DNA from 2 places in the Arthrobacter sp. B2I5 genome. Region 2 is predicted to be linked to the other one. Evidence: riboswitches for the same ligand, from Rfam matches in the RefSeq annotation. Region 2 holds a riboswitch; the other holds the start of a gene.
The links. Region 2 has a riboswitch for glycine ahead of gcvP (aminomethyl-transferring glycine dehydrogenase). Riboswitches for the same ligand answer to the same signal wherever they lie in the genome.
Positions count from the first base shown of each region.

Region 1: it holds a riboswitch for glycine, as region 2 does, so the genes downstream of both, gcvP (aminomethyl-transferring glycine dehydrogenase) here and gcvP (aminomethyl-transferring glycine dehydrogenase) in region 2, are expected to answer to the same signal.

Region 1 covers NZ_JAUSYF010000001.1:3,563,261-3,574,762, forward strand. Annotated here, with positions in the region: gene QFZ60_RS16550 (peptidoglycan bridge formation glycyltransferase FemA/FemB family protein) at 1-490, opposite strand, end outside; gene QFZ60_RS16555 (peptidoglycan bridge formation glycyltransferase FemA/FemB family protein) at 622-1,755, opposite strand; partial or broken gene QFZ60_RS16560 (TspO/MBR family protein) at 1,877-2,421, shown strand; gene QFZ60_RS16565 (L-serine ammonia-lyase) at 2,468-3,919, opposite strand; gene gcvT (glycine cleavage system aminomethyltransferase GcvT) at 4,556-5,704, opposite strand; gene gcvP (aminomethyl-transferring glycine dehydrogenase) at 5,717-8,563, opposite strand; glycine riboswitch at 8,751-8,848, opposite strand; gene QFZ60_RS16580 (TetR/AcrR family transcriptional regulator) at 8,943-9,479, opposite strand; gene QFZ60_RS16585 (MFS transporter) at 9,566-11,122, shown strand; gene QFZ60_RS16590 (Dps family protein) at 11,221-11,502, opposite strand, start outside.
Region 2 covers NZ_JAUSYF010000001.1:3,947,664-3,959,165, reverse strand. Annotated here, with positions in the region: gene glyA (serine hydroxymethyltransferase) at 1-878, opposite strand, end outside; gene gcvH (glycine cleavage system protein GcvH) at 875-1,258, opposite strand; gene gcvT (glycine cleavage system aminomethyltransferase GcvT) at 1,291-2,427, opposite strand; gene gcvP (aminomethyl-transferring glycine dehydrogenase) at 2,438-5,290, opposite strand; glycine riboswitch at 5,452-5,552, opposite strand; glycine riboswitch at 5,842-5,939, shown strand; gene cycA (D-serine/D-alanine/glycine transporter) at 6,085-7,626, shown strand; gene QFZ60_RS18340 (hypothetical protein) at 7,802-8,602, shown strand; gene QFZ60_RS18335 (LamB/YcsF family protein) at 8,586-9,335, shown strand; gene QFZ60_RS18330 (HNH endonuclease signature motif containing protein) at 9,385-10,947, opposite strand; gene QFZ60_RS18325 (DUF445 domain-containing protein) at 11,043-11,502, opposite strand, start outside.

The DNA of each region.
Region 1 (11,502 bases), 380 kb from region 2:
TCCAGTTGACGTTGACGAAGTTCATGTCCAGGCCCTGGTGCCGGAATCCCAGCCGTTCCAGGGCGGCCACCAGGGGCCGGTTGTCCTCGATGTCGGGGTGCTTGGCGCCGTCGGCGTCGCGGGCGATGTAACGGATATTCGGCGAGATCCGCAGTTCGGCGGCCTTGCGGCCTGCCGCGTGCTTGCGGAGAACTTCGACGACGGCACTTACCTGTTCACGGTCCGTGTAGTCCATGAGGGGGCCCTTGGCGCATTCGCAGACGGTGTAGCCCAGGCGGGTGGTGGTGTAGTTGAGCTTCCCCGCCGCCAGGAGTTCCCCGTTGCGCCGGACCCCGAACAGTTCCACCTGCTGGCCGCGGGAGCGCTGGAAACGGGCAAAATCGACGGACTGCAGGAAGCTGTTCTGCGGGTGCTTCAGGGCGAAGGCCTCAAATTCGGCGTCGCTGAGGTTGGCGTATTCAAGCCCGGTAGCGGCGGAAACTGGATTCAAGGGATGACCTTCTTCTGGACTCTTCGCGGCGTGGCGGGCACGCGCTGGACGGGCGGTGTTCGGGGGCAGGGCCGCACGGATGCGTGCGGACCTTCGGGGTCGCGTTGGCTGTGGGGTGCGGCGGTGGCCGGTCAGTAGAACTGCCGGCCGGTCCGTGCGGTTTCGATGCGGCGGAAGACCTTTTCGCCGCCCTTGACCCAGAGCCGGTGCCGCAGCGGGGACAGGACGTAGTCGTGGCAGCCCACGAAGTCTGTGACTGACTTGGTGAAGCTGGTCTTGAACATGCCCATTCCGTAGAGGTTGTGGGTCTTGTCCTTGATCCGCGCAGCCGGCGGGGTGCCGCAGAAGTCGTATTCCGTGCAGCCGAGTTCCTGCATCCGCCGGATGGCGGCCCACTGCACCAGGTGCGAGTCCCCGTACTGCTTGCGGTTCTGGGTGGAACCGCCGTCCTTGTAGGTTGCCTTTGCACCGTAGTTGATGACGAACGCACCAACGCTGGGCTTTCCGTCCTCGTAGGTGAAGAAGAAATTTCCCTGGCCCCGGCTGCAGAACTCGTCCCAGAACCGTGCGTAGTAGTCGTAGCTGCGCAGGGGCATCGATCCCTTGGCATTGACGGTGTTGGCCATCAGGTCGTACAGGGCGCGGTAGGTTTCAGGTCCCTGTTCCTGCCGGACCACCTGGCAGCCCTCGCGCTCGGCGCGGCGGATGGCGTTCCGAGCGCGCGAGGAGATGGCTTTGAACACTTCCTCCTCGGAGCCCGAGATGTCCAGCAGGGCCGTGGAGTCGTTGGACTGGATATTGGGTGCCTTGACCAGGCCGGCGTCGCGCAGTTCCTTCTGTGCCTCGTCGGAATCGATGATGTCCGGCTCCACTTTGATGGTGAAGACGTTCAGCTTGCTGCTGCGGACAAAGGAGGCACAGGCTTCAAGGGCGGCTCCAAGGTCCGCTGCAGCCGCCAGGTCAGGGCCTTTGATCAGGTACCACAACCGTCCCAGGACGGGGAAGCTCTTCTCCAGCACCAGGTTGTAGCTGGGGTTTCCGTCGCCTTCCAGCACCAGGAACCGGACCTTCCAGCCGCTGCCATTCTTGACCGATGCATAGGCTGCGGACTGCAGCATATTGCCGCCGTTCGGGTTGGCCGTGACGTGCTTGTCCCAGTTTTCGATTTCCTCGGCGGTGGCAAAACGTGCGGTGAGTTGTCGCAAGGGGGCCTTGTCCAATCGGGTCTGTGCGCGGTTTCTGTACTTCTGGATGCGTGCGGACATGCAGCCTCAAGTCTAAAGCCTCATGCGCTTCCGGCTTTTCCCCGCATGGCCGGACAGCGTGCCTGCCGCGTTGCCCGGCGTAGGCTTGACGGCGCCGTTGGCATTCAACAAGGGTTGAGGCATGAGGCCGGACAGGGAAGAAACCACAGCCCGCACGGGAGGCGGCAGGCAGCCCTACGGCGCTGGAATCCAGGTGGCCGCGCTCATCGGATTCCTGGTGGCCTCCCTGGTGGTGGCGGCGCTGGGAGGCTTGGCTTCTGCGGCCAATGTCACGGGCTGGTACGCCACCGCCGACAATGCACCATGGTCCCCTCCCAACGGCGTGTTTGGTCCCGTGTGGACCATCCTCTACACGGCAATGGCCGTGGCCGCCTGGCTGGTATGGCGCAAGCGGACCAACAGGACACGGCCGGCGATGGCCGCCTACGCCATCCAGCTGGTTCTCAACCTCGCCTGGACCCCGGCGTTCTTTGCCCTCTACCCTGCCCTCGGCACGCCGGCATTGTGGCTGGGGCTGGTGATCATCCTTGCCCTGACTGCGCCGTCGCGGTAACAGTCCTGTTTTTCGGCCCCATCAGCCGGACGGCCGGACTGCTCCTGCTGCCCTACATGTCATGGCTGGTGTTCGCTGCCAGCCTGAACCGGTGGGCGGCAGTGCATAACTAGCGCCGGGACACCGGTCAGCTGCGGCGCCAGGCTGGGTTGTTGGTGGTCAGCATTCGACGACGTTGACGGCGAGGCCGCCCATGGCGGTTTCCTTGTATTTGGAGGACATGTCCTTGCCGGTTTCGCGCATGGTGATGATGACTTCGTCGAGGGAGACGCGGTGGGTGCCGTCGCCCCAGAGCGCCATTTTCGCGGCGTTGATTGCTTTCGCGGCGGCGATCGCGTTCCGTTCGATGCAGGGGACCTGGACCAGCCCGCCGATCGGGTCACAGGTCAGGCCCAGGTTGTGTTCCATCGCGATCTCCGCGGCGTTCTCCACCTGCGCCGGGGTCCCGCCCATCACCTCGGCCAGACCCGCGGCGGCCATCGACGACGCGGAGCCCACCTCGCCCTGGCAGCCCACCTCGGCCCCGGAAATCGAGGCCTGTTCCTTGTAGAGCACCCCAACCGCGCCGGCAGCGAGCAGGAACCGCACCACCACATCGTCCCGGTCGGCCTGGCTGGCCTGGTCCATGCCCGGGGCGAAGTGCAGCGCGTAGAACAGCACCGCGGGAATGATCCCGGCCGCGCCGTTGGTCGGGGCGGTGACCACCCGGCCACCGGAGGCGTTCTCCTCGTTCACCGCCAACGCCACCAAGTTAACCCACTCCTGCCAATACCGGGGGTCGAAGCGGACCGCGTCCCAGGCCGCGTCCTGGCCGCTGTCCTCGTCCTGGTCCTGGGTGTGCGCGGATTCCTTCTTCAGCCGGTCGTACCAGTCCGGGGCGCGGCGGCGGACCTTCAACCCGCCCGGCAGCACCCCTTCACGCTTCAGCGAGGTGGCCACACAGTTTTCCATCACCGACCAGATCTGCAGCAGACCCGCCCGGATCTGCTCCTCGGTCCGGGCGGCTTTTTCGTTCACGAGCATGACGTCGGCGATGCCCAGCCCGGTCACCGCGCAGTGCTCCAGCAGTTCCGCGGCGGTCCGGAACGGCAGCGGCAGTTCCTGTTTGGACGCGTCCAGTTCCTGCTGCGCCGCGTCCTCCTCACCCTCCCGGACGATGAACCCGCCGCCCACCGAGAAAAACGTCGCCGTATGCAGCACATTGCCGCCGGCATCTGACACCGTGAACGTCATCCCGTTCGTGTGCCGCGGCAACACCGTCAACGGCCGCAGCACCATGTCCTTCACCCCATACGGCAACGGCACCGCACCGGCCAGGTTCAACGTCCCGTTCTCCGCGATCGAGGCCAGCCGCTCCTCCACCTCCTCGGGCAGGATCAGCTCCGGATGGAACCCCTCCAACCCCAGCAGGATCGCGGTCATCGTCCCGTGCCCGTGCCCCGTCGCGGCCAACGACCCATACAAATCCACCCGCAACGACGCCACCCCAGCCAGCACACCCAAGGCCTTGAGTTCCTCAGCGAACACCGCAGCAGCCCGCATCGGCCCCACAGTATGCGACGACGAAGGCCCAATACCGATCGAAAACAGATCAAAAACGCCAACAGCCATAACGGGTCTTCCTAACTAAAACTCTGGTTCGGTCGATGGTGGCCGGGTTTGGGTGCGCCTGGCCGAATTCCTCCGCGGGCTCGGTCGCGAAGACGCCCGCTGAGCGGACGTGACGCCGTGGCAGGGTTGGGTGCGCCTGGCCGAATTCCTCCGCGTGCTCGGTCGCGAAGACGCCCGCTGAGCGGACGTGACGCTCCCTTAGACGCACGTCTCCGGAATCCGCCCAGTCGCCAACGCGCCCGTCACCAGAGCAACAGCACAAGCAGGCAACGAACCGCAAGGCATGCTGGGCGGAACCGGAAACCACGTAGTCCGCCTCCACACGCTGCCTGTACATCCTGTCCTCCACGCGTTTCCTGTAGGTCTGCCGCCTTCACGCCCGGCGACGTGCGCTTGAGGGGCCGGCGGAGCCGGACTTTTCGAAAGCGTGCGTCAAAGCGACGAAGGAGCAGCACGCGTGAAAATGTCCGGTCCGCCGGTCCCGGAGCCAGCCACGGTGCAGCAGGATTCCGGTCCGCCGGTCCCGAAGCCAGCCACGGAGCAGCAGGATTCCGGTCCGCCGGTCCCGAAGCCAGCCACGGAGCAGCAGGATTCCGGTCCGCCGGCCCCGAAGCCAGCCACGGAGCAGCACCTGGACTACTTGGCGCGGCGGTAGAACGGCAGGTCGACGACTTCGAACGGTTCGGCCTTGCCGCGGAGATCCACGCCCAGGGCCGTGCCGGGGGCCGAGTGTTCGACGTCGACGTAGGCCATGGCGATGGGGTAGCCGAGGGTGGGCGACGGCTGGCCGGAGGTGACTTCGCCGACGGCGGTGCCGTCCTTGAGGACCGGGTAGTGGGCGCGGCCGGCGCGGCGGCCGTGGCCTTTGAGACCTACGAGGCGGCGTCCGGAGGTGCTGCCGGCGCCGGCTTCCTTCATGGCTGCCAGGGCGGCTTTGCCAACGAAGTCGCCTTCCTTGGAGAGTGCGACGACGGCGCCCAGGCCGGCGGCGAACGGGTCGCCCTGCAGCGACAGTTCGTTGCCGTACAGGGGCATTCCTGCTTCGAGGCGGAGGGAGTCGCGGGAGGCGAGGCCTGCCGGGATCAGTTCCCCGTCGTCGGCGATGGCGATCAGCGACTGCCACAGCGCGGGCGCATCGTCGTTGTCCACGAAGATCTCGAACCCGTCTTCACCGGTATACCCGGTGCGCGCAAGCAGCAGTTCTTTGCCGGTGCCGCCTACCAGAAGCGGAACGCTGGCCGCGGCGTAGTACTTCAGCTCCGTCACCAGGGAGTGTTGCGCGGCCGGGACCAGGCGCAGCAGGAGTTCCTGGGCTTTCGGACCCTGAACGGCGGTCAGCGAGGTCCGGGCCGAGGCATCATCCACCACGACATTGAATCCCGCAGCCCGTTCCTGCAGGGCAGTGGCCACCACGGCGGCGTTGCCCGCGTTGGGGACCACCAGGAAGACGTCGGTACCGTCCTGCGCGGCGGGGCGGCGGTAGGTGATGAGGTCGTCGATGATGCCGCCGTCCTCATTGCAGATCAGCGAGTACTTGGCCTTGCCCGCGGCCATGGCGGAGATCTTTCCCACCAGGGCGTAGTCCAGGAAGGCTGCGGCGTCAGGGCCGGTCACCCAGACCTCGCCCATGTGGGAGAGGTCGAACAGGCCGGCAGCGTTGCGGACGGCGTGGTGCTCGGCAAGTTCAGAGCTGTACTTGAGCGGCATCTGCCAGCCGCCGAAGTCCGTGAAGGATGCGCCGAGCTTTTTGTGCTCGTCGTAAAGCGCGGTGTATTTCTCGGTCATTGGTGCCGGTCCTTAGTTTTCGAAGTCTTCCAGCGGCGGGCAGGAGCAGATCAGGTTCCGGTCGCCGGCGGCGCCGTCGATCCTGCCCACGGGCGGGAAGTACTTGTCCTGCATGTGATGGGCAGGGAAGGCCGCCTGCTCGCGGGGGTAGGCGCGGTCCCAGTCAGAGCTGACGACGGCGGCTGCCGTGTGGGGTGCGCGGCGCAGGGGTGAGTCTGCCACGGCAAAGTCGCCGTTGGCCACCTGGTCGATTTCCTTGCGGATGCTGATCATGGCCTCGATGAAGCGGTCGATCTCCGCCAGGTCCTCGGACTCGGTGGGCTCCACCATCAGGGTGCCTGCCACCGGGAACGAAAGGGTGGGGGCGTGGAAGCCGAAATCGATGAGGCGCTTGGCCACATCCTCCGCGGTAACGCCGGTCTTCGCAGTGAGTTCGCGCAGGTCCAGGATGCACTCGTGGGCCACCAGCCCGCCCTCGCCCGTGTACAAGACCGGGAAGTACTCGTTCAGGCGGGACGCGACGTAGTTCGCTGCCAGCAGTGCGGACTTGGTGGCCTCGGTCAGGCCCTCGCCGCCCATCAGCTTCACGTAGGCCCAGGAAATGGGCAGGACGCCGGCCGAGCCGAACCGGGACGCGCTAATGGCAACCCCATGCCCGTCCTCGTGGGCGGCCTTGTTCGCATCGCCCGGCATGAACGGTGCCAGGTGGGCCTTGGCAGCCACGGGTCCGACGCCCGGTCCGCCGCCGCCGTGCGGGATGCAGAAGGTCTTGTGCAGGTTCAGGTGCGACACGTCGCCGCCGAACTGCCCCGGCTGGGCAAGGCCGACGAGGGCGTTCAGATTGGCCCCGTCGATGTAGACCTGGCCGCCTGCAGCATGAACGGCATCGCAGACTTCACGGACGTCCCCGTCATACACCCCATGCGTGGACGGGTAGGTGATCATGATGCAGGACAGGACATCCTTGTGGGCCTCGATCTTGGCCGTGAGGTCATCGTGGTCGATCGTCCCGTCAGAAGCGGTGGCGACAACGACGACCTTCATACCCGCGAGCACTGCGGAGGCAGCGTTCGTGCCGTGCGCCGAGGCGGGAATCAGGCAGACGTTGCGCTGCTGGTCGCCGCGGGAGTGGTGGTAGCCGCGGATCGCCAACAGGCCCGCGAGCTCGCCCTGGGAGCCGGCGTTGGGCTGGATGGACACCTGGTCGTAGCCGGTGATCGTGGTCAGGTCTGCCTCGAGATCGGCGATGAGTTCGCGCCAGCCTTCGGTCTGGGAGTCTGGGGCGAACGGGTGGATGGAGGCGAACTCCGGCCAGGAAATGGCCTCCATCTCCGCGGTGGCGTTCAGCTTCATGGTGCAGGAGCCCAGCGGGATCATGGTGCGGTCCAGCGCAAGGTCGCGGTCAGAGAGCTTGCGGATGTAGCGCAGGAGTTGGGTTTCCGAGCGGTGGGTGTTGAACACCGGGTGTTGCAGGTAGTCGGAGGAACGCTCGACGGCGGTCTCCAGCGCAAAACCTTCACCCTGAGCAACGGAAGCGCCAAAGACGTCGGCCACCTGGGCGACGATGGCCGGCGTCGTGGTTTCATCCAGGGCGATGCCCACAGTATCGGCGTCGATGCTGCGCAGGTTGATGCCGCGCGCCTCGGCGTCGGCGATGATGCCGGCAGCCCGTCCGGGCACCCGGACGGTCAGGGTGTCGAAGAAGCTCCGGTGCAGGACGTCGACGCCGGCGGCGGCAAGGGAGGCAGCCAGGGTACGGGCGTGGCCGTGTGCCGTTTCGGCGATCGCCTTCAGCCCGTCCGGCCCGTGGTACACGGCGTACATCGAGGCGACAATGGCCAGTAGCGCCTGGGCGGTGCAGATGTTGGACGTGGCCTTCTCGCGGCGGATGTGCTGCTCGCGGGTCTGCAGGGCCAGACGGTAGGCGGGAACGCCGGCGTCGTCCTTGGACACGCCCACCAGGCGGCCGGGAAGCGAGCGCTCCAGGCCCTTGCGGACAGCCATGTAGGCGGCGTGCGGGCCGCCGAAGAACAGCGGAACACCGAAACGCTGGGCTGAGCCGACGGCGATGTCGGCGCCCTGCTCGCCCGGCGGGGTGATCAGGGTAAGGGCCAGCAGGTCCGCGGCCACAGTCACCAGCGCGCCGCGCTCCTTTGCAGCGGCGATCACACCGGACTGGTCCCAGACCCGGCCCGAAGCGCCGGGCTGCTGCAGCACCACACCGTTGATGCCGCCGTCGGGCAGGCCCTTGGAGAGATCGGCCACCTCCACCTCGAAGCCCAGCGCCTCCGCACGGCCCTTGACAATGGCGATGGTCTGCGGGAGCACGTCGATGTCCAGGACGGTCTTGCCGTCGGCGGCGGGCTTGGCCTTGTTGGCGCGGCGCATCAGCAGCACGGCCTCAACCACGGCGGTTGCTTCATCGAGCAGCGATGCGTTGGCAATGGGCAGCCCCACGAGGTCCTGCACCATGGTCTGGAAGTTCAGCAGCGCCTCCAGCCGGCCCTGGGAAATCTCGGGCTGGTAAGGGGTGTAGGCGGTGTACCAGGCCGGGGACTCGAGGATGTTGCGGCGGATCACCGGCGGGGTCACGGTATCGGAGTAGCCCTGGCCGATCAGCTGCACGGCCGTCTTGTTCTTCGCGGCAAGCTTCCGCAGCTCGGTGAGGACTTCGACCTCGCTGAGGGCGTCCTGCAGGCGAAGCGCGGTGTCCTGGCGGATGACCTTGGGAACGGCGGTATCAACAAGGGAGTCGACCGAGTCGTAGCCTACGGCTTTGAGCATGGTGTCGACGTCGGCCTGGCGGCGCGCGCCGATATGGCGGTCTACGAAGGTGGTGGAGGCTGGGGTAACCGACACGAAGGAACTCCATTTACTCAGGCGGCGAAGGGTACGCCACAGCTATTCGGGTCCCTCCCCGCTCTGTATTGGACCTGAGAGTTTCCGCGTAGCCTGCCTGGGCAGGACCCGCTTGCACCGTCGGTGAGCACAACAGTCCTTGCATTCCCAAAGGGGTGGTGGACTGCCTGCTGCTTTCCAGAGGTGCCTCGCCGCGGCGGTACGGGGGCCTGCGAGATTCCTGGGGAGGATTTGCTCCAACGGCGCCTGCCTGTACTTCCGGCAGAACTCTCCCGCCGCAGATCAAAGGCTATTCAATTGTCGAACCATGAAGGCCGGTGACAGCCCTCACAACTCTCTATTGTCCTACGCGGCAACCCCTCCCGGCAAATGACCGGAACTACCTCCGGAGCCGCTCCAAAGCGGCCAGGAGTTCCTCCACGTCGGCGGCCGCTCCCCCTGCCGGGGCGGGGGCAACGGACAGCATGGCGTTGAAGTAGAGGCCGTCCCCCATGTAGAGGACTGCCTTGGCCAGGCCCGGTCCAACATCGGCAGCGATCTCGTCCAGCCAGCGCTGCTGGATGGCCGCGAACCGGCGCCGCGTCTCTTCGTGGGCCACCTCGGCAAGCCGGGTGGCGGCCACGATGGCACGGTCCAGTGGAGTATCCGCCCAGACGGAGGAACGGATGAAGTATGCGGCGGCGCCTTCAGTGGCAGCGGCCATCGCGTCGGCATCCTCCCGGGCCAGGCCCTCCAGCCGGTCAAGCAGCACGGCGATGAGCGCTTCCTTGTTGGGAAAGTGGTAGAGGAGGCCGCCTTTGGACACCCCCGCCTTGCGGGCCACGGCATCAAGGGTGGCCGCGCGCTCCCCCACCTCGATCAGCAGGGACTCGAAGGCGTCAAGGACCGCGTCACGGGCAACAGGCTTTCGGGGCATGCCTTCCATCATGCCTTCCACCAGGCCGGAAAGAAGGAAAACCACGCACTTTGAAACTGTACCGTCCGGACGGTATAGTTACTTCCATGACCACTTCCATCAAGAGTTCCGCGTCCGTGCAGGCGGCAACGGCCCGGCGTCCTCCGTGGCGTGACTGGCTGGCGCTGGGGCTGCTGATGTTCCCGGTTCTGCTGGTGGCGGTGGACAACACCGCCCTGACGTTCGCGCTGCCCGCCATCGCAGGGGCCCTGGAACCCACCGGCGTGCAGCTGCTGTGGATCGTTGACGCGTATCCGCTGGTACTCGCCGGACTGCTGGTATCGATGGGTAGCCTGGGCGATCGGATCGGGCGGCGGAGGCTGCTGATCCTTGGCAGCATCGGCTTCGCCGGACTGTCCGTTGCCACCGCTTTTGCGCCGGCGCCGGAGTGGCTTATCGCCGGCCGCGCCGCCCTGGGGTTCTTCGGGGCCATGCTGATGCCTTCCACGCTGTCGCTGATCCGCAACATCTTCCCGGAGCCCAACCGCCGGAGGCTGGCCGTGGCCATCTGGGCTGCCGGCTTCTCCGGCGGCGCGGCCCTGGGTCCGATCGTCGGCGGATGGCTGGTGGAGCACTTCTGGTGGGGCGCCGTCTTCCTGGTGGCGGTCCCGCTCATGCTCCCCCTGCTGGCCTTTGGCCCGGCCGTCATCCCCGAATCGAAGGATCCGGCGCCCGGCAAAGTGGACACCCCCAGCATCGTGCTCTCCATGCTGGTCATGGTGCCCGTCGTCTACGGAATCAAGGCAGTTGCCACCGAAGGCCCGGGGACTGCAGGGCTGGGCGCAATCGCCTTCGGCCTGCTGATGGGAGCCGTGTTCGTGCGGCGGCAGCACCGGCTAAAGCACCCGCTGCTGGACATGTCCCTGTTCCGGAACAGGGTGTTCAGCATGGCCATCAGCGCCAACATCCTTGCCCTGTTCTCCTTCAACGGATTCATCCTGTTCCTTGCCCAGCACCTCCAGCTCCTCGAGGGCATGACCCCCTCCGCGGCGGGCGTTGCCATGATCCCGGCACTGGCCGCCACGGTGGTGGCCGGGCTGGTGGTGGTGCCGCTGGTCCGCAAGGTACGCCCCGGCTTCGTGGTGGCGGCTGGACTCGCCTTCAGCGCTGCGGGCTACACCATGGTGGCTTTCGGCAACCACGACGGCGGGCCCTCGCTGCTGCTGGCGGCGCTCCTGGTCCTGGCACTGGGCGTGGGCACAGCCGAAACCATCTCCAACGACCTCATCCTCGGGTCCGCCCCGCCGGAGAAGTCAGGCGCTGCCGCGGCGATCTCGGAGACAGGCTACGAGGTGGGCTCGCTGCTGGGGACCGCGGTGCTGGGCTCCATCCTGACCGCGTCCTACCAGCAGAACCTGCGCCTGCCCGCGGGACTGGACGGCATGCTGCCCGGATCCACCCTGCACAATGCCCGTGAAACCCTCGCCGGCGCAATTGAAGCGGCAAACCTGGTGCCCGAATCACTGTCGGAAGCCGTCCGCCAAGCTGCGGCAGCAGCCTTTGATTCCGGCGTCCACATCACCGCGGCGATTGGGCTGGTACTGATGGCGACGGCGGCAGTCCTCGCCGCCGTCGTGCTGCGGAAAGTGCCAAAAGCGGGCTAGCAGGCGAGGGTGCCGTGTTGGCTGCACAAAGAGGCGCCCGGCGCCGAGGGAATACCCCGGCGCCGGGCGCCCTTTGAGATGGGAGGCGGCCTGAGCCGCTACTTGGAGTCGGCGGCGGTTACCTTGGCGGTGGGCTTCATGTTCTCGGCCTGCACCATCCAGGCAAACTGCTCCAGCCGGGCAATGAACTCATGGAGGAGGTCCGCGGAGGTGGGATCCTCCTCATCCACCTCGTCATGGACTTTGCGCATGGTGCCCACGGCGGCCTCCATGGCGGCAACGATCCGCTCGATGGCATCCGTGGTGCTGATCAGCCCGTCGGGGAACTGGGCCAGGCTGGTGGTTTCGGCAACCGTGGAGCTGCGGCCATCCGGGACCGC
Region 2 (11,502 bases):
ATCTTGAACGCCACGGCCTTGCCCGCGATCACGTGTTCCAGGGGGCCGCCCTGCTGGCCGGGGAACACAGCCGAGTTGATCTTCTTGGCGATGTCGGCGTCGTTGGTCAGGATGATGCCGCCGCGCGAACCGGCGAGGGTCTTGTGCGTGGTGGAGGTGGTGACGTGCGCGTGCGGGACAGGGGACGGGTGCAGGCCCGCGGCTACCAGGCCGGCGAAGTGCGCCATGTCCACCATGAGGTAGGCGCCCACGGAATCAGCGATGCGGCGGAACTCGGCAAAGTCGAGCTGCCGGGCGTAGGCGGACCAGCCGGCAACGATCAGCTGCGGCTTGGTTTCCAGCGCCAGCCGCTCCACTTCGGCCATGTCCACGGTGTGGGTGTCCTCGCGGACGCCGTAGGGCACCACGTTGTAGAGCTTGCCGGAGAAGTTGATCCGCATGCCGTGCGTGAGGTGGCCGCCGTGGGCCAGGTTGAGGCCCATGATGGTGTCGCCGGGCTTGATCAGCGCGTGCATCACTGAGGCGTTGGCCTGCGCGCCGGAGTGCGGCTGGACATTCGCGAACCCGGCCCCGAACAGGGCCTTCAGCCGGTCAATGGCAAGTTGCTCGATCACGTCGACGTGCTCACAGCCGCCGTAGTAGCGCTTGCCCGGATAGCCTTCGGCGTACTTGTTGGTCAGCACCGAGCCCTGCGCCTGCATTACTGCTGCGGCAGTGTGGTTCTCGGAAGCGATCATCTCCAGGCCGTCGCGCTGCCGGCCCAGTTCGTCGTCGATCTTTGCCGCAATCTCGGGATCCAGGACGGCGAGATCGGCGTTCAGGCTGGGGGAGACCACCTGTTCAAAGGTGACGGTCCCCGCCGATGCAGCCCCGCTCACAGCTCGCCGCCGTTCGCTGCTGCGTACTCCTCGGCCGACATCAGCGGGCCTTCCTCGGTAACGGCCACCTTGAAGAGCCAGCCGGCGCCGTAGGGGTCGCTGTTGATCAGGGCGGGGTCCGAGACCACGCCGTCATTGATCTCGATGACCTCACCGGTCACCGGAGCGTAGAGGTCGGAGACGGACTTGGTGGATTCCACTTCGCCGCAGGTTTCGCCGGCCGTCACGGTGGAGCCGACCTCGGGAAGGTCAACGTACACGATGTCACCCAGGGCGTCGGCAGCCACGGCGGAAATCCCGATCCCTGCGGGGCCGGATCCGTCAACGGCAACCCACTCGTGCTCGGCGGAGTACTTCAGTTCAGAAACAACTTTGCTCATGATTTTTCCTTACGTTTGAAAACTGCGGTGGCTTACTTTTGGCGCTTGTAGAACGGGAGGCTGACCACTTCGAAGCGCTCGGGCTTGCCGCGGAGGTCGATGTCCAGGACGGTGCCGGCTTCAGCGAATTCGACGTCGACGTAGGCCATGGCGACCGGGTACCCGAGGGTGGGGGAGGGCTGGCCGGAGGTCACTTCACCCACCAGGCTGCCGTCCTTGAGGACGGGGTAGTGGGCGCGGGCGGCACGGCGGCCGGTGCCCTTGAGGCCCACCAGCTTCTGCCCGATGGTTGAACCGACTCCGGCGGCCTTGATGGCGGCCAGTGCTTCCTTGCCCACGAAGTCGCTCTCCTTTGCCAGCGACACCACGGGACCAAGGCCGGCCGCGTAGGCGTTGACGTGGCGGGAGAGTTCGTTGCCGTAGAGCGGCATGCCTGCTTCGAGGCGGAGGGAGTCACGGGCGGCGAGGCCGGCGGGGATGAGCCCGTGGCCGGCGCCGGCTTCCAGCAGCGCTTCCCACAGGCCGGCGGCATCCTCGTTGGGAACGTAGATTTCGAAGCCGTCCTCGCCGGTGTAGCCGGTGCGGGCCACGAGGAGGTCCTGGCCGTTTATTTCCACCTCGACGGCGGCGTAATACTTCAACTCCCGGACCAGTGCGTGCTGTTCGGCCGGGACCAGCTTCAGGAGGATTGCCTCGGAATTCGGTCCCTGCACGGCAATCAGCGAGGTCTCAGCGGAGGCGTCGGTCACCGTGACATCAAAGTTGGCGGAGCGCTCCAGGAGTTCCTTGGCTACAACCGCGGCGTTGCCCGCGTTGGGCACCACCAGGTACTTGTCCACGCCTTCTTCGGGGGACGGGCGGCGGTAGGTGATGAGGTCGTCGATGATGCCGCCGTCCTCGTTGCAGATTAGCGAGTACTTCGCCTTTCCGACGACGACCGCGGACAGTTTGCCCGCGAGGGCGTAGTCCAGGAACGCTGCAGCGTCCGGGCCCGTGACCCAGACTTCGCCCATGTGGGAGAGGTCGAACAGGCCGGCGGCGTTGCGGACGGCGTGGTGCTCGGCGAGCTCGGACTCGTACTTGAGCGGCATCTGCCAGCCGCCGAAGTCCGTGAAGGAGGCCCCGGCTTTCTTGTGCTGATCATAGAGCGCGGTGTAGTTCTCATTCATTGGAAAATCCTTAGTTCTCAAATTCGGAAAGCGGAGGGCAGGAGCACACCAGGTTGCGGTCCCCTGCTGCGCCGTCGATCCTGCCCACGGGCGGGAAGTACTTGTCCTGCCGCAGTGCGCTCACGGGGAAGGCGGCCTGCTCGCGCGGGTATGTCCGGTCCCAGTCCGAGGCGACGACGGCGGCAGCCGTGTGGGGTGCGTTGCGCAGCGGGGACTTCTCCACGGGGAAGTCGCCGGCGGCCACCTGGTCGATTTCCTTGCGGATGGTGATCATGGCTTCAATGAAGCGGTCGATCTCCGCGAGGTCCTCGGACTCGGTGGGCTCTACCATCAGGGTGCCTGCCACCGGGAACGAAAGGGTGGGGGCGTGGAAGCCGAAGTCGATGAGGCGCTTGGCAACATCTTCCGCCGTGACACCGGTCTTGGCGGTCAGCTCGCGCAGGTCCAGGATGCATTCGTGGGCCACCAGGCCGCCTTCGCCCGTGTACAGAACGGGGTAGAACTCGTTCAGGCGGGAGGCGACGTAGTTCGCTGCCAGCAGCGCTGACTTGGTGGCCTCGGTCAGGCCCTCGCCGCCCATCAGCTTCACGTAGGCCCAGGAAATGGGCAGCACGCCTGCGGAGCCGAACCGGGACGCGGAAATGGCAACCCCATGCCCGTCCTCGTGCGCAGTCTTGTTCGCATCGCCGGGCATGAACGGCGCGAGGTGGGCCTTGGCGGCAACCGGGCCGACGCCGGGGCCGCCGCCGCCGTGCGGGATGCAGAAGGTCTTGTGCAGGTTCAGGTGGGACACGTCGCCGCCGAACTTGCCGGGCTGCGCAAGCCCCACGAGGGCGTTCAGGTTGGCGCCGTCAACGTATACCTGGCCGCCGGCAGCGTGAACGGCGTCGCAGACCTCACGGACGTTGGCGTCGTACACCCCATGGGTGGACGGGTAGGTGATCATGATGCAGGACAGGACGTCCTTGTGGGCCTCGATCTTGGCCGTGAGGTCATCGTGGTCGATTGTCCCGTCCGCGGCGGTGGCGACGACGACGACCTTCATCCCGGCGAGCACGGCGGAGGCGGCGTTGGTGCCGTGCGCCGATGCGGGAATCAGGCAGACGTTGCGCTGCTGGTCGCCGCGGGAGTGGTGGTAGCCGCGGATCGCCAGCAGGCCCGCGAGCTCGCCCTGGGAGCCGGCGTTGGGCTGGATGGACACCTGGTCGTAGCCGGTGATCGTGGTCAGGTCCGCCTCAAGGTCGGCAATGAGTTCACGCCAGCCTTCGGTCTGGGAGTCCGGGGCGAACGGGTGGATGGAGGCGAACTCGGGCCAGGAGATGGCCTCCATTTCTGCGGTGGCGTTCAGCTTCATGGTGCAGGAGCCCAGCGGGATCATGGTGCGGTCCAGCGCCAGGTCCCGATCGGACAGGCGGCGGATGTAGCGCAGGAGCTGGGTTTCGGACCGGTGGGTGTTGAACACCGGGTGCTGCAGGTAGTCGGAGGTGCGCAGCACTGACTCCGGCAGCTCGAACCCCTGGGCGTCACTCACGGGACCGGCGCCAAAGGCGACGGCAACGGCCGACAGTGTTGCCGCCGTCGTCGTCTCATCAACGGAGACGCCCACGGTGTCCGCGTCGATGAAGCGCAGGTTGATCCCGCGGGCTTCCGCTGCGGTGATCACCTTGGCGGCCTTGCCGGGAACGCGGACTGTGAGGGTGTCGAAGAAGGAGTCGGTGACCAGTTCGCGGCCCATGGAAGCCAGCGCGGTGGCCAGGACCCGGGCCTTGTGATGGGCGGTTTCGGCAATTGCCTTCAGTCCGTCCGGGCCGTGGTAGACCGCGTAGAAGGAGGACACGATGGCCAGCAGGGCCTGGGCGGTGCAGATGTTGGAGGTGGCCTTCTCGCGGCGGATGTGCTGCTCGCGGGTCTGCAGGGCCAGGCGGTAGGCGGGCGCCCCGGCGTTGTCCTTGGACACGCCCACGATCCTGCCGGGCAGGGTCCGTTCCATGCCCTTTTGTACGGCCATGTAGGCGGCGTGCGGGCCGCCGAAGAACAGCGGCACGCCAAAGCGCTGGGTGGAGCCGACGGCGACGTCCGCTCCCTGTTCGCCCGGCGGGGTGATGAGGGTGAGGGCCAGCAGGTCCGCGGCCACGGTGACCAGCGCACCGCGGTCCTTGGCCTCGGCGATGACGGCGGACTGGTCCCAGACCCGGCCGGAGACGCCGGGCTGCTGCAGGACGACGCCGTTGATGGCACCGTCGGGCAGGCCCTGGGAGAGGTCGGCCACCTCCACCTCGAAGCCGAGCGCCTCCGCACGGCCCAGCACGATGGCGATTGTTTGGGGGAGGCAGTCGGCGTCGAGCACCGTCTTTCCGTCCTTGGCATCCTTGTTCTTGTTGGCGCGGCGCATCAGCAGCACGGCCTCAGCCACCGCCGTGGCCTCGTCGAGGAGGGAGGCGTTGGCCACGGGAAGGGCCGTCAGGTCCTGGACCATGGTCTGGAAGTTCAGCAGGGCCTCGAGCCGGCCCTGGGAAATCTCCGGCTGGTACGGGGTGTAGGCGGTGTACCAGGCCGGGGATTCCAGGATGTTGCGGCGGATCACCGGCGGAGTGACGGTGTCGTAGTAGCCCTGGCCGATCATCTGGACCGCGGTCTTGTTCCTGCCGGCGATCCGGCGGAGCTCGGCCAGGACCTCCACCTCGCTGAGGGCGTCGGTCAGCCTGAGCGCAGTTTCCTGACGGATGGACGCGGGGACGGCCACGTCAACGAGGCCATCCACGCTGTCGTAGCCCACGGCCTTGAGCATGGTGTCGACGTCGGCCTGGCGGCGCGCGCCGATATGGCGGTCAACAAACGATGTTGGATGCGATTGAATCGTCATGAGGAACTCCAGTTCTGGCCGGCCAAAAGGTGGCGCGGCGTGGGATGGGTTCCTCCCCGCTCTGTATTGGACCTGAGAGATTCCGCGTTGCCTGCTCTTGGCAGGGGGCCGCTTGCACCGTCGGTGAACCAGGCAAAAGCCCGGTTGCTTTCCAGAGTCGCCTCGCCGTGACGGTACGTGGGCCTGAGAGATTCCTGGGGAGGATTTGCTCCTACGGCGCCTGCCCGGTGTTTGGCCGGGAGGACTCTCCCGTCACAGCTCGAAAGGCTTATTCAAATATGGGTGATTCGGCTCACAAGGTATCGGGATTAACTGCCGGTGGCAAATCGGGCGGCCGCCGCAGCGGCTGAATTCGGCCCGCGAGACCCCTTCTGTCGCGCTTGTGTCAGAGCAGGTTTGACTTTCGATCGTGACGGACACCACACTGAACCCCGGGATTGGCGCCGCCGGTGGCCGGCTCAACATATCCGGAGCGGCCCACCAGCCGGCGCCCGTCCCAATGCATGACCCGCCGCGGCCCCCAGGGCTGCGGTACCAACTGAACATGCCTTCGACCTGCGGCGGGAGAGCCCTGCCGGTACATTCAGCAGGCGCCGTAGGAGCAAATCCTCCCCAGGAAACTCTCAGGCCCACGTACCGCCGCGGACAGGCAACTCTGGAAAGCAGCCAGGCAAGTTCCTGGCTCACCGACGGTGCAAGCGGCTTGGCTGCGGAAACTCTCAGGTTCACTACAGAGCGGGGAGGAACCAAATCTTTTGCGGTACCCAAGTGCCGCTTTATCGATGGAGTTCCTCATGGCGATTCATCCCCCCACGTCCAACGGCGAACCTGCGCGCAACGAAGCCGCAAACACGGCCGTCCGCAGCGAGCCACCCCACCTTGAACGGCAGCTCACCAACCGCCACATCCAGCTGATCGCCATTGGCGGAGCGATCGGCACGGGCCTTTTCATGGGCTCCGGCAAGACCATCTCCGCGGCCGGCCCATCCGTGATCTTCGTGTACATGATCATCGGTTTCATGCTCTTCTTCGTCATGCGGGCCATGGGCGAACTGCTGTTGAGCAACCTGAGCTACAAGTCCTTCAGTGACTTCGCTGCTGATCTCCTGGGGCCCTGGGCAGGCTTCTTCACCGGCTGGACCTACTGGTTCTGCTGGGTGATCACCGGAATCGCGGACGTGATCGCCATCGCCGGCTACTCCAAGGAACTCTGGCCGGGGCTTCCGCTGTGGATCCCGGGCCTGGCCACGGTGGGCATCCTGCTCCTGCTGAACCTCGCCACCGTCAAGGCTTTCGGCGAGACCGAGTTCTGGTTCGCCCTTATCAAAATCATCGCCATCGCTGCCCTCATCATCGTGGGCCTCTTCATGATTTTCACCCGCTTCCAGAGCGACGCGGGCACGGCAAGCTTCACCAACCTGTGGAGCCACGGCGGGTTCTTCCCCAACGAGTTCATGGGCTTCGTGGCCGGATTCCAGATCGCCGTGTTCGCCTTCGTGGGCATCGAACTGGTGGGCACCACCGCCGCCGAGGCCAAGAACCCAGAGCGCACGCTGCCCAAGGCCATCAACGCCATCCCTGTCCGCGTGCTGCTGTTCTACGTCGGCGCGCTGGTCATCCTGATGGCGGTCACCCCGTGGACCCAGTTCGCCGCGGGCCACAGCCCCTTCATCGGCATGTTCTCCCTGGCCGGCCTCGGCGCCGCGGCCACAGTGGTCAACCTGGTGGTCCTCACCTCGGCCATGTCCTCCGCGAACTCCGGAATCTACTCCACCTCCCGCATGGTCTTCGGCCTGGCCCAGGAAGGTGACGCCCCCGGCATGTTCGGCCGCCTGTCCACGAGGAAGGTGCCCAGCAACGCGCTGTTCCTGTCCTGCGTCCTGCTGTTGTCCGGCGTCGTACTCATGTATGCCGGCCAGGACGTTGGCAAGGCCTTCGAAATGGTGACCACCGTGTCCGCCGTCTGCTTCGTCTTCGTCTGGTCGATCATCCTGGCCAGCTACATCTCCTTCCGGCGCCGCCGGCCGCACCTGCATGAGGCGTCAAAGTTCAAGATGCCCGGTGGCATCCCGGCCGTGTGGGTGGTTTACGCGTTCTTCGCCTTCGTCCTGTGGGCCCTGACCACCCAGCCCGACACCCTCGTTGCACTGCTGGTAACCCCCATCTGGTTCGTCGTCCTTGGCGTGGCGTGGGCCATCCTGCGGCGCCGTCCCGCCCACCTGGCCCGCTTCGAGGTCTTCCAGGCTGAACTTCGGGCCGACCAGGCTGCCGCCGGGCGCCCCGCAGGCCAGGACTCCGGCGCGGCAGGGCATGATGTCCAGGAGGCCAGGAAGTAACGGCCGACGGCGGGTTGCGGCGCAGGCGCTTGGCTTCAGTTGCCGAGTCCTGCCGCCGCAGGCCGCCAGTCGTGAGCTGCAGACCGAAAAGTTCAGCATGCTTAGTGTTTGTCCACATAGGATGGAATGAGCACGGCAGCTTACCCGCTGCAGGTCGATTTGAATGAAGGTGACCATGGCCCGGCGCAGCAACCCCGCAGTACGCATCGCACAGGAAACCGCCCACAACGCAATGTTCGATTCCGAGGGCAAGCCAAAGCCCGGAGTCCACAACATGCTCATGAAGGCAGTACAGATCCAACGGCCCCTGGTGGTCGGCTACATCCGCCGGCTCCAGAAGAAACATCCCCGCGCCACCGCTGCGCAGCTGGCGGACATCGCCGAGCGCGACTACCTGCGTGCAGTCGCCGGCGGGGGTGCCCTGGTGGGGGCCACCGCCGTCGTCCCCGGGGTTGGAACCGTGGCGTCGCTGGGACTTTCCGCCGCCGCCACCGTTGGTTTCCTGGAAGCAACAGCCCTCTATGCCACCTCGTTGGCTGAACTCCACGGCATTCGCCTCACCAATCCGGAGAAGGCCGGCACCATGGTCATGGCCATCATGCTTGGCGAGGAGGGCACCGCCCTGCTGGGCACGCTCAGCGGCCAGGCATCCGGCGGCCCCAACAACACGTGGGGCAATGCACTCTCGAAGTCCATGGTGGTGCCCGGGTTCGGCAGCGTCCGGAAGCGGATCCAGCATGCCTTCCTCAAAAACCTGCTTAAGCGCCAGGGAACTGCGCTGTTCGGCAGGGCCCTCCCGTTCGGAATAGGTGCCGTGGTGGGTGGAGCCGGTAACCTCGTGATGGGCCGTGCGGTGGCCAGGAACGCCCGGGAGGCGTTCGGGCCAATGCCGGACACCATTCCCGGGGAGCTGACTGCCGCCGCCGGGCCGGACAACCTGACGCTGGAAGGCAACACATTTGGATCTCAACGCTGACGTAGGCCAATCATTCGGCTCCTGGACCACCGGCGGTGATCCGGCGATGTTCCAGCTGGCCACCAGCGTCAACGTAGCCTGTGGCCTCCACGCGGGCGACCCCGTCACCATGCTCGACAGCTGCAGGGCGGCATACGAACTCGATGTCACCGTCGGTGCGCACCTGGGCTACCGGGACCTGGCCGGCTATGGGCAGCGCTCGCTGGGGATGAGCTTCGATGAGCTTTTCGGCGACGTCCTGTACCAGCTGGGGGCGCTCGACGGCGTCGCGCACGCCGTGGGTGCCTCCGTGGACTACGTGAAGCTGCACGGAGCGCTGTACGACACCACAATTCATGACGCCGAGCAGGCCTCCGCCGTAGTCGCGGCAGTAAACGCTTACGATCCAGGCCTCCCGTTCCTGGGCCTCCCGGGCTCGGAGCTCCTGAAGCAGGCCAAGGAAGCAGGGCACCCGGTATTCGTCGAGGCCTTCGCGGACCGCGCCTACCTCGCCGATGGCACCCTGGTGCCGCTCTCCGAGGAAAATGCAGTCCTTCACGACGTCGATGCAGTGGTTGAGCGGGCTATCCGCCTGGCCACGCAAGGCGAAGTGGTGGCTGCGGACGGCACGGTGGTAGCGCTCCGGCCGGACTCACTGCGTCTTCAGGGCGGGAGCCCCGCGGCGGTAGAGACGGCGGCCAGGATCAGGGCAGGACTCGAAGCTGCAGGCGTAGGACTGGAGTCTTTCGCATAGAGGCCTGGACTCCTTCGCGTAAGGGCTAGCGCACGAGCACAGGCCAGCCTCAGCCGGACAGTACGAACGGTTTGGTGAAGAACTCCGCCCAAACCGGATCCTCTGGTGACAAGTCGTTGAGGTCGATGAGTGTGGGGTCGTCGGGTTCCCACGGCGGGAGGTCTTCGAGGCAGGCATTTACGCAGTGGGTCGCGGCGGGCATCGGGAAGAGTCCCGGCGGCCACAGGGTCGGGTTGGGGTCGGGGTGTTCGGGGTTGTAGTGCCGGCCGGTTGGTGAGGTCCAGCCGGGTGGCTCACGACTGGTCCCCGCATCCGGTTTCCACTGGCTGTTGTGCTTGAGCCGGTGATGTTTGGGGCAGAGTTGTGCCAGGTTGCTGGTGCCGGTGGTGCCGCCGTGTTTCCAGGCGGTGAGGTGGTCGGTGTCGTTGTCAGGGGTGCGGTTGCTGCAGCCGGGGAAGGTGCATTTTCCGTCGCGCATCCGGATCCACTGTTTGATGGTTTCCGGGAGCCGGTAGCGGGTGCGGCCGATCTCCAAGGGTGCCCCGTCGCGGGGGTCGACCAGGACGCGGTAGAACGAGTCCGCCCCGTCCGTGACGAGTTTGCGTGCCATGGATGCTGGGATGGGGCCCAGGCCGTCCAGCACCGCCGGTTCGTCGGTGACACTGAGCAGGGAGAACACTGGCACCATGACCAGCACGTCGGCCCGCGGGGTAGGGACCTTCCCGATCTCACCGGTGCTTCCGTCCGCCTCACCCGCTGCAGCCTCACGCGCAGGCGTTCCGGTGCCGAGGAGCAGGGATGCTGCGATGTCGGGGCGGAGCTGGGTGAGGGTGCGGGGTTCGTTGGGGCCTTGGAGGCCGCGGGCGGTGGCGGTGGTGCGGTTCCAGATGGCACAGGCTGTGTCGCCGGGGAGGCGGAGGGAGATCCAGGCCATGCCGTCCCGGTCCGGGGTGTATTCCATCCGCCGGTCCGCAACACCCTTCGCGTGGCGCTTCTGCAGGCTTTCGGGGTGGTGGCGTTCCCGCCAGCCGCGGACCCTCACCCGGAGCCGGGACGGCACCAGTTGGCCGGGCGCCGCGCCGCGGGCCGGGTTCGGCGCATCCGGATCGAAGAAGTGCGCCACCAGGGCGGCGGCACCGTCCGGGGTGAGCCCCTCGGTCTCGTCGGCAACAATTCTCGCGTGCTGCCAGGACAGGTCCCCGGCGGCCAAAGCCTCAAGGACCTGCGGGAGGGAACACACCCGCCGGGACTGTTCCACGAAGGCCCCGGCGGCGCCGGAGCTGATGGTCAGGACTCCTGCGATTTCCTCGACCGCTGACATTTCCGCATAGGTGCGTTCGTGCACCGGCGCGTCCGGAGCAAGCATCGCGTGCTGGATCTCAACGGCCTCGGCAACATCACCGGCTTTCACCGCGGAGAGCTGCGCCTCCAGCCGCTTCACCACCTCCAGCCGTTCCAGCCGGAGCTCATACCGCCGCTGCAACACATCCACACCTGCACCAACACCAACCCCGGCAGCCAGGAAAGAGTCCTCACAGTCCAGCGCATCGAGGGCAGCAACGGAGGCATGAACACCCTCCAAAGTCACCCCGCCACCGCTGCTGATTTCCATACGAACATCATCCATCGAGGCACTGACATTCGAAGCGGCGGGCTAACGTTCCTGAGTCTCACCGCTGGACCGAGACCGCTCATCCCACAAGGGAGCTACCCAAAGAGCAGGTGCGCCACCGTGAAGATCGCGAGGCCGGCCAGCGACCCCACCACGGTGCCGTTGATGCGGATGAACTGCAGGTCCTTGCCCACCTGGAGCTCGATTTTCTGGGACGTTTCTTCGGCATCCCAGCGTGCCACCGTGTCCGTGATGACCCCGGCGATGTCCGAACGGTAGGTCCGGACCAGGTACCCCGCAGCGTCGCCGATCCAGGCGTTGACCTTCCCGGCCAGTTCCGGGTCCTCAACCAGCCGCGACCCGAAATCGCGCACCGCTGCCTTGAATTTGATGGTGAGTTCGCTGTCCGGATCGTCCACGGCGCCCAGCAGCGCGTTCTTGACCGTGCCCCACGTGCGGGAGGCGAGTTCACGGACCTCCGGGTCACCCAGGACCTGTGCCTTGATGTCTTCGGCGCGCGCAATCATCGCGGGATCATGCTGGAGGTCCTGGGCC